Regions from separate parts of the Paenibacillus provencensis genome, predicted to be linked through region 1. Evidence: riboswitches for the same ligand, from Rfam matches in the RefSeq annotation. Region 1 holds a riboswitch; the other holds the start of a gene.
What was found. A riboswitch is a leader RNA that binds a small molecule or an ion and turns the genes downstream of it on or off. The one in region 1 is predicted to bind cyclic di-GMP.
Positions count from the first base shown of each region.

Region 1 (5,240 bases):
AATGGTCGAGACATCCTCAGACACTTGGTAGTCCACCTTATGTCCTGTAGCAACCACAGTGATTTCAGTTGGACCATATAGATTCGTTACAGGGATCTGCAGCTTCTTCTGGAACATTCTTACCGTTTCACCCGTCAGTGCTTCTCCACCGACGGTAATACTCTTAATCTTCTGAAATTTCATTCCCGCATCTTCGGGCAGATAAGCGGCAAGCCGGTTAAAGAATACGGTTGGCAAAATGGCAATACGGGTCGCTTCTAACTGCTCGACGGCTTCTGTAAAAGCATCGATAGAGAATCGCTCTTCATCGGATAACAAATGCAGCCTGGCACCGCTCCCGATTGAACCGAATATATCATACACGGAGGCATCGAAGCTGAAGGTAGAGTATTGCAGTATTACGTCCTCTTCCGTCAAGCCAAGATCCTGCTTGGTAGCCATCGCCAAATTGACAACACCTTTATGTGCAATAAGTGCTCCCTTCGGCTTGCCTGTTGATCCCGAAGTGTAAATGACATAGGCCAGATCATCCTCTTCGATACGGATCGCTGGAGCTTTCTCAGAGTATGACTCGTCAAGCTGATCCAGGCAGACGATCTCTGGTCTATGCTCAAATCCGGCAAGCAGTGAGTCCAGCTTCTGAATATAGCTGCTCTCTGTTAGAATCACCTTCGATTTCGTATCTTCAATGATATATGCATTTCGCTCCTCCGGATGGGTCGGATCAAGCGGAATATAAGCTCCTCCAGCTTTCATTACACCTAGCAGGCTTATAATGGTCTCTAAGCTTCGCTCCATAAAGAGGGATACAAATTCTCCTTTACGTATTCCCTTCTCCAAGAGCATGTTTGAAATTTTGCTGGACAACAGATCAAGCTCTTGATACGTAAGCTGATCTGCATTCGCGGACAAGGCTGTCCGGTCTGGAAACTGCGCTGCTATTGAAGAAAACATGGACACGATCGTCGCTTGCTCAGGGAGATCCATCTTCGTGTCATTCAACTCATCGTAGGCATTCCAGTCATCATCAGTCAGAATAGGCAGACTGGAAATGGAAGTATCCATATCTTCAAGCACTCCGCTCATTAGCCGCTCAAAGTGCTGAATGTATCGATGAATTGTATCTTGCTTGAACAGCCGCGAATCATACGATACATGAAGGAGCCAAGAATCTGGCCCCTCCTGCACATCCCAATCTAGTCTGCTGGCTCCATGACGTGGATTGATACCGTATGTCGTTTGATAATTAACCGTATACCCTGCTATATGCTCCATGTCCGCATGGCTCAGCTCTGTCGACTCCATATGTTCAAGCTTATCCCGCACCAGCTCGTAAACACGTCTAAACGAATCTGCTCCACTTATGGAGATACGCAGGGGAAGAAGCTGTTCTCTTCTGTTTTGCACACCAATCAGCATATCATTGTCCTGAGTCATTCGGTGCAGGAATACCGCGTATCCGGCAAGCATCCATGCCTTCATATCATATAGTTCACTGTAACGCTTCAGCATTACGGGCTCGAGGTTCAGTACATGCTCTGTCTGAGCTGCTGCCTGCTTTGCATAGTTCAATGACCCATCTGTATACAAATGAAATCCGGGCAAAGGCAGCTGCAGCTCGTCAGACCAATACTGCTTGCTTTGTTCTAACAACATGGTGGTATTCAACAGATATCAGCTCCCTTTATTTATTGCACTCTAAGTTTGTCTACTAGTGTTTCTAATTCGCTTGCTACCTCGTTCATTTGTTCCGCAGAATCAAAAATCTTGGCAAAAGCAGCCTGCTGCTCTTGAGCACTTCGCTCAATTTGACCGGAGACTGCCGAATTTTTCTCAGCCATATCCGCAAGTGATTTAATCGCAGCCGTAATTTGCTCGGTCTCCGCTACCATCTGCTGTGTAGCTGCAGACACTTCTTGAATTTGGCTTGTGACCGAATCGGTTGAAACCAGGATGCCTTTGAAGATCGAGCCTGTTTCTTTGACGATTTCAATTCCTTTGGCTACATTTTGTTCTCCATCACCAATCGCCTCTACAGCGAGTGCCGTCTCATCCTGAATGTATCCAATCAATTCGGCAATCTGATCTGCTGATTTCTTGGATGCTTCGGACAGCTTCTTCACTTCATCCGCTACAACTGCAAATCCACGTCCCTCTTCACCGGCTCTTGCCGCTTCAATACTTGCATTCAGAGACAACAGGTTCGTCTGAGAAGCAAGCTCTGTAATCACTTGAACGATCTGGCCAATTTCGCCGGAACGCATCTGCAGCTTCTCAATAATATCGACCGAGTTCTTAACCGAACGATTAATTGAGTTCATCTGCTCAATGACCTGATCCACATTCTGATGTCCAACCTCGGATTGCTCCTTCATCTGCAAGGAGATCTCGGACAGCTCGGAAGTATTCCCTGCAATTGTAGTTACACCCGATGAGATTTCTTCGAGCGAAATGACACTCTCCGATATCGACACACTTTGCTTCGCGACACTATCGGACATTTCTTCAATATTTTTCGTAATATCTACGGTATTTTCATTGTTAACTTCAACGGCATTGAACAAGAATTTGGATTGCTCCGCTGATTGCTCAGATACTTTCTTAATTGTAGTAACCAGACTATTGATGTTACTAGCCGTAGTGTTGAATTTCTCGTTGACTTGTCCAAGCTCATCATCACTGGTTCTCAGCTGTACGGTAAAGTCGCCCTTACTCAGCTTATCTAGTGCTCCCATCAGCTCTTTGATTGGCTTGAAGGTCTGTCTAATTGTGATGTATTGCAGTGCCAGAACGACAACTAAGGTAATAAGCAGTGCAAGAAGTGTATAAGTCAGCAGCTCCTGCTTGCCCGTTGCAATCAGACTTGCGTCCACATCAATTCCCATATATGCAAACACTTCGCCAGCTCCATTCACAAATGGATACAGTACCGTAATCCATGTACCGTAATCATCGTTGTAAGCTGCGGTGTAGGCTATTTCCTTGGTTTCGAGCATCTCCTTCACGCCGTCTGCATGAATTTGAGGCTGAGCATACATATCACCCAGGTTCATATCTTCTGCAGCAAAAATCTCCAGAACAGCGGTTGGCAAGGCGATAATTGATGTTTGCGTGCCGCCTTCCAGCTCCGGTCCAAAGATATATCCTTGTGCTACGTTTGGATGTGTCTTGGATAACTCATCGAATACACTTGTGATTTGCTGTTGGATTGGAGAATTCGGATCCGGATTATTTTTCGCTGCTTCCGCATCTTCCACAGATATCTGGCTTCCCAGAGCCTCCATTAATTTTCCGGAATCCGATTGAAGCTGTTTGGTTAATACATTGCCTTGAATAAATTGACTACAGCCAATGACGACAGCACCTGTAATAATGATATAGAAGCTTGTTAATATCATATTTCTAGTAACAATGCTCAGGTTTTTGAAGCTCCATTTTTTTAACTTACTCATGTCTGACATTTCTCTCCCTACTCATCCATATGTAGTTTCTACTTCATCTTGAATCGCATGTTAAACCTTCCATCCTTGATTCTTGGCTCATTCTTCCTCCTTTCTTGCACGGATCGCTTAGTAAACAAAAAAATGAACCTATGGACAAAATAAGGCCATGGCTCATTCAAGCAACTGGCTGACATTTCCTTGCGGAAGTAGTCCCTCTAGCTTTGCGTCACTGCTTTTCAACAGCTTTGCCACGTATTCAATTTACAGATAGTACTTAAGAACTACCTAAGCTTACCACAACTAAAAGTAAACTAGTGTTCACTTTTTCTAATCGGTTTTTTTCACTGTTTTTTTAATACTATAAGACTATATTTCACTTGAAATCTCGATAAAAATTATAAATGATTGTCGAATCATGTTTAGTTAAACGGATGAGGTCCTGATTAATACATTGCTATTTACAATCATACTCATGCATATAGTTCGTCCGCTTATTTCACTTTAGCGAAAGAGGAGTTACTCCTTCTCATACAAGTTAATCTTCCAGCCATTGTCCCAGTGGAGCAGTTTCTTATGTGAATATCCGGTCGCTGCATAGTACTGATTCAGCCTGTCATTCTCTGCCATGCAGTCCAGCCTAATCTGTTTCATTCCTTTACTCCGTATGTAATCCTCGGCCCACAACAGCAGCTCTGTGCCTATTCCTTGACCCGCATGTGATCTGCTGACAGCAAACTTGTGGATGTATCCAGACGATTCTGAATCATCCAGCTCTCCCCAGACAACTGGGTCAGACCAGCAAATGTACAGTGTTCCTACGATGATACCTTCCCTTTTTGCCACAAATAGTTCTAATTCACGATCCATAATCAATTGTTCGGTCATCGCGAGGTTAAATTCATCAGGATGCCACTGGTTGATTCCTTTGGCCTGGATCCAGCTGGCTGCTCCTTTCCACAGATCCAATATTTCTGAACTGTCCGATAATCTTGCAGGGAACACTTCAAGCATTTGCCCTATCCTCACTTTCTGCATTAGTTAATAATAAAGCTCTGAATTCTCTTGCCTTGTTCGTATCTGACCGTAATACTCTCGCTTACAGCCCCAGAGAGTAGTATCCGATTCCAGAACAGTATTGCTGGAAAGTTATTTTGTAATTGATTCAATTCCCATTTCCCTTTAGCTGAAAAGAGGACAGCTCTGGCTGCCTGAGTTCCAACTCCCGCTCTTCTAAATTTACGAAGGATAAAAAAGTGAGCAAGTTTATAGCTCCGATCATCCTCCAATTGCTTTACAAGTACAAAGCCTGCAATCTCTCCATTGGCCTTGATCAGATAAGCATTATAGTCCTCATGATTCTCCCAATATTTATTGAGATCCGATAATATGGGATAAGTACCTTGTTCACTAATTTGCTCGTTTGTAAACTCAGTAAAATCATATATATAGAACTGCACTAAATTCTTTATTACTGGTTTATCTGCCGTCAGTGCCTGTAATACTTCTACTTTCACATTTGTTTCGTTGTTCAATAGATTATCAATCTGTTTAGGCAGTGCCTTTACCATCTTATATCTTCCCGGCACCGGCTTATATCCCAGCAGGTCTCGATTGATGTGAAGCATGGGATGGTTCAGAGAGTCATTATTCGTTCGCAAGTACTTGATGTTCAACTGCTCCGCAAGCTTTACAGCACTCATTTTTAATGCGAATCCAATCCCTCTGCCTCGGTACGCTTTATCTACTCCTGTATATTCGTGGTACATGCTCTGCGTGGAAGACTGATGCAGTAGATGC
Region 1 covers NZ_JBHTKX010000001.1:2,663,802-2,669,041, forward strand. The annotation lists gene ACFQ3J_RS12830 (non-ribosomal peptide synthetase family protein) at 1-1,668, opposite strand, end outside; gene ACFQ3J_RS12835 (methyl-accepting chemotaxis protein) at 1,689-3,452, opposite strand; cyclic di-GMP riboswitch class I at 3,619-3,703, opposite strand; gene ACFQ3J_RS12840 (GNAT family N-acetyltransferase) at 3,960-4,454, opposite strand; gene ACFQ3J_RS12845 (GNAT family N-acetyltransferase) at 4,478-5,240, opposite strand, start outside.

Region 2 (5,240 bases), 1.5 Mb from region 1:
AATGTGTAGAAAAGTGCCCGATGATAGCCGTCGCTGCATTTCCTTTCATCCAGCATCCGATAGTAGAAACTTTCGTGTTCAGCATCTCGAAATCGAATCGGATTCATTGTTACCTGCCCCTCTCATGGAAAATGAGCGGCTGGTAATACCCAGCCGCCGCCTACATAAAGCTCTCTAACTATCTGTTCATTTTGGCAAGCAAATCGGACCCTTTGACCTACCGCAATCACATTTTATTGAGAAACTGCGCCATTTGTTTTAAGCCGCGTTCAATAGATTTTCGTACTGCCCGTTCATCAACTTGTTCAGCTTGGGCAATCGCTACTTTGCTCATGCCTAAGAAGAAATGAGCATAAATTCGTCTGAACGATTTTTCCGGCAATCGACACATAGCCGCATAAAGCTGCTCATTGGAAAGCTTACGCTCGTAATATTCCTCCGGGGAAATCGAAAGGAAAAGAATATCTTGTTCTATACCGTCGTTCCGATCAAGCGAGTAATAAGCGCGATGACGATAGGTGCGCAATTTGTATGCACTTTCGTTTAAGTCGAAACGGCGGATTTCTTGTGCCACTTCATCATCTAGGTCGATCCATACATCCGTTTTGATAAAGGGATACATATCCCGCAAATTAATCCTTTTCATATTCGTCCCTCCATTTTGGTTTGTGAGCAAACCAAAATGGAGGGGGAGAGCGACAGCCAACGCTCCCTTTAAAACGATTGTTGATTGTGTTACATAAATAAAAAAGACCTTGCCGCTCAGCAATCCAATGCTGATTTGCAGCCAAGTCTGATAGTAATATCCATCGTTGAGGCGTTATGAGCCGTACGAATAGTAAAAACACATAAAAGGATCGTGGTTTGACATTGCATGCAACGTGGGGCACATAATATCAATTTCCCTCCTCACATGGCAACACCATTGCGAGAGGAATAACCAGTCTGTTTTATGATGGTGTTGTCCTACGTTTTAGTTCAAACGCTCCTTTTTGATTGTCCCGTATCACATGCCTTCAGCACTCGTCACTGTAATAGCTACCTTCTTTTGGGTTTCAATCAGAAAATAAAAAAGAGCGTTTCGCTTCTTTTTGCTGATCACAGCAAAAAATGAAGCGGCGCTCAATGGCTGGAATGCAAAGTAATGCGCATAGAATGAATACAGATGTATCCAGTTCAGGATGGCATGTCTACCTATTTCTAAATTACAGATTAATAGGAACCGCATCATCGCCCTCCTTTCATCGGTATTATTGTACGAATTAATGGGGAACATGACGAAACCATGCATGGAACAAGTTATGCCCGTTTCGTCAATCCTCGCTTCACAAACATAAAGGACAGCCGATGATCTTGTAGGCTGCCCTTAAGCTTGCTATACTATCATCGTATCAGGAAAATCGTGCATATTGGGTGCATAATTCGTGCAAAATAAGAGCAAATCTAGTGCAGCGTTCGGTGCATGTTCGGTGCAAGAAAGATTCACGGCATCTCTTCTCTTGGTGAGGAGTTAATCGTACTCGGAGAGATTGAACTGACTGCTAAAAATGGGGGTAGACCCTAGAGCCTGTTTGAAAACGGGGATATTCTTCAATTCACGAACCATAAAAATAGAAGATGCGTATGTGCATCTTCTGAAGTAATGATATGATCAGTCTTCTCCAAAGGAATCCAGTTCCAACAGGACCGCCCGATCTTTGATTTTTCGATATACTTTATGCAGAATTCGCTTCCGATGATAAAAGAACGCGCGGCGGGAAAGTGCAATGCGATCTATAATGACCGAAAGCGCCAGTTTATCCAAATATCGTAGACGAACGAACAAAATTTCCTCTGTGGTGAGAGCCGAGAAAGCGTAATCGATCAATCCGATTCTCGATAATAGCAACGGGATTTCATGTTCAGTGATCTCTATCCGATGAATGACCGTACGCAACAATGGTTCTTGTTTTCTTCCATTGCCATGATTCACCCATTCATGCAGAGCCCTCGTTAATCCCGGAATATGCTTAAGCTCTGCCTGCGCATATTCCAACCTTGCTTTCCAATCACTATAGGACATAAGCCATGCTTCCACTTTTTCATAGGGGATGGACTGTTGAGTAAGATTCATCAGACACCCTCCCCAATTCCAAGAAATACTACAACTCTCCTTCCGCAAAACTGCTGAATGAAGTGCAAATCAATCCATGTTAATAAACATAATTCACGCTCCGTTTCTAATTGATACATGACGATCATCCCTTCATTGTTATATTGGGGACAGCCGCATAATTACGTAAGTTAAAGGCACCATCCTCTTCATTTTACGAGAGCCTGTCCCATTTTGATTTACTTCAGACTCCGATTCACGACAACAATCTCCAGCATTCATCTTTTTTCTCTCCACCTCCTTTGGTAAGGGATAATATTCCTATTTTTCCTTAGATCACCCCTTCATTTTACCTATTATTAGTTCGAATGGGGAGGGTGATCTTTTTGTCACCCTCTGCCATGATGATTTTGTCGAAAATCCCCGAATTTTCCCAAAGCTTGTTTCAATTTCAGTCCCATTAAATCACGTAGCATAGTGCTGATCATACAGACCTCTTCGTTTCGCCTTCTCAGCAGCTTCTCGAATGGATCGGGTGTCGAATTTACGAGTGATATGACGAACGTGCGATTTTAGGGTGTTCGAAGTAATGCCAAGTAATTCTCTGATAATTGTCTGTCGATAGCCCAAGCCTATGAGCTGCAAAATTTCTTTTTCCGTAGGTGTGAGCATGCAATGCAATTCTTTTCGCTTTATAAGCTCGATCTCATTACGGATTATCGTCGCGACATCCGCATGGAGAGAGGACTGACGTCGGTGAGCTTCTCTGATCGCAACCGGTATGTCCATATAGTTGGACTTTGTAATATAATTGACCGCTCCGGCAACAACCGCATCGACCATGACTTCCGGATCATGTATCGAAGAAAGGACAATAATCGGTAACTCTTTATTTCTGAGAATCTCGGCTGCGGCGTCCAGCCCGTCTCGTTTGGGCGAATTCAAAATCATTTCCAAGATCATTACGTCTACGTCTAATTGTACACTCGCTCGAATCGCTTCCTCTTTTGTCGAAACGATGTTAGATAAATAAATATCTGGCTCGGATTCAAGCAACATAGCGAGTCGCTGTTGCCAAGCTAGGTCACCATCCGCCAGTAATACTTTGATACTCCTGTTCCTACGGATCATATCTTTTATCTCTACAGAAAAGCTTGTTTGTTTGTTCATAATCGATCACCTCTTTTTATTTTCAAATGACAAAAAGACACGCCCTCTCACTGGCGTGCCTACTTGTCATCTTGGTGTGGTTTGAGAGGGTAACCCGGCGATCATTGCACTAGTGCAGAAGACCCGTGGCTTTGCGTCCCTGTCTTTCGATCAGGTTTGCCTTTTTTCCTAGTCTATTCGACATATTTGTATTGATTTATTTTACCATATTTCAATAGATGCCAAAAAGTTTGCTTGGTGTCACACCTTAGTAACGTATGTTCGAACATAGCGCAACCCTCTTCTTGCCAACATTTTAACGAAAATATACGCTAAGCAATCGAGTAGATAGGGGCGGCAAGCCCCTGACCTCTCACACCACCGTACATGCGGGTCCGCATACGGCGGTTCCTAAAGGTTAACGAATTTCAAGATATCGAGAAGTTAGACTTAACAGCCCTTGGTCGTTCCAATAGTAACGGTTAAGGGCGTTATTTATATTTCGGGACATCTCCCAGCATCCTCGCCGGGAGTTTGCCATCATCCTTGCCGCCCATTCAGGCACACCTAAGGCGCGTAAATTTCGAAGTCGGGTTTTGGGTAGCTTCCATTGTTTCCATAGACACATCCGCAACCTACGCCGAATCCATTCGTCTAGGCGTTCGCAGTGCATCTTCGCGGATGCCAAGCGGAAGTAGCCAATCCATCCCATCAGATAGCGGTTTAGTTCTTTCAACCGGCTTTCCATTGAGATACCCCGCGTTCGCGAGGTTATCCCTCTTACGCGCTCTTTCAGTTGTTCCACTTTCTTCGGTGCGATTCGAATTGTCGCGCTTTTGTTGGTCAGAAAACTGAATCCAAGGAATTTGCGCTTCCAAGGGCGGTCTACTGCGCTTTTGTCCCGATTCACTTTTAGTCTAAGCTTCCCCTCCACAAAACGGACAACCGATTCCATCACGCGCTCGCCTGCGCGTTTGCTTCCGACGAAGATGTTGCAATCGTCCGCATAGCGCACAAACTTCAGTCCTCTTCCCGTCAGTTCTTTGTCCAAATCGTCTAACAGAATGTTTGCTAAGAGCGGGCTGAGCGGTCCGCCTTGCGGCGTTCCTTCCAGCGTCTCTTGCCTCATCCCGTCGACCATGACTCCCGCGTTTAGATAAGCTCGAATAAGCTTCAGGACTCGCTTGTCCGAAACTTTCCTAGCTACTCTTGCCATGAGGATGTCGTGATTTACGCGGTCAAAGAACTTCTCCAAGTCCATGTCCACGACCCAGCGACATCCTTCTTGGATGTAGGTCCGCGCCTGTTTCACTGCGTCATGTGCTCGTTTCCTTGGACGGAATCCGAAACTGTTCGGCGAGAATTGCAGATCGAAGATCGGCGTCATCACTTGCATGAGGGCTTGCTGAATAAAGCGATCCATCACGGTTGGGATACCTAACAGCCGCACCCCGCCTCCGGGTTTGGGGATTTCCACCCGTTTGACTGGCATCGGTCTATACGTACCCGCTTGGAGTTCCCACTTTACGGTTTCCCAGCGTTCCCACAAGTGCGCTTGTAGCTCTGCTACCGTCACTTGGTCTATGCCAGGCGCTCCTCCGTTTTGTTTCACACGCTTATAGGCGTCTCGAAGATTGCTCTCTTCGAGCATCCGCTCCAGCAAGTCGTATTGTCCTTCGCGAGAAGTATGGTCGATTTGTGCCGACGAAGAACTCGGCGCTCCGGCATACCCTGGCGGTTTCACCGTTTCTCTTTGCCGCGAGCTCCCTTGCGGGATATTCTGCTGTCGTTGCTCTTCGCGCGAACGCATCGGTTTCTTCTCTCCTTTAAGTTCAGCCCTTCCGTGTGTTGTTGCAACAACACGCGTACTATGGCTTCTGCTGACTCCTGCGGGTTCAGCGCGGCTTTTCAGCCGCGGTTACGAAGTTACTTCGCGTATCCCGCAGGCCTCCCCAGATAAGAACGCCATCTTTCCGCCCGTACTCGCCCAAGTTTACGG
Region 2 covers NZ_JBHTKX010000001.1:1,126,969-1,132,208, reverse strand. The annotation lists gene ACFQ3J_RS05395 (DUF6075 family protein) at 1-107, opposite strand, end outside; gene ACFQ3J_RS05390 (sigma-70 family RNA polymerase sigma factor) at 227-646, opposite strand; gene ACFQ3J_RS05385 (hypothetical protein) at 1,652-2,113, opposite strand; gene ACFQ3J_RS05380 (response regulator transcription factor) at 2,558-3,262, opposite strand; cyclic di-GMP riboswitch class I at 3,348-3,433, opposite strand; gene ltrA (group II intron reverse transcriptase/maturase) at 3,660-5,051, opposite strand.
Region 2: another riboswitch for cyclic di-GMP. It lies ahead of ACFQ3J_RS05380 (response regulator transcription factor); the one in region 1 lies ahead of ACFQ3J_RS12835 (methyl-accepting chemotaxis protein).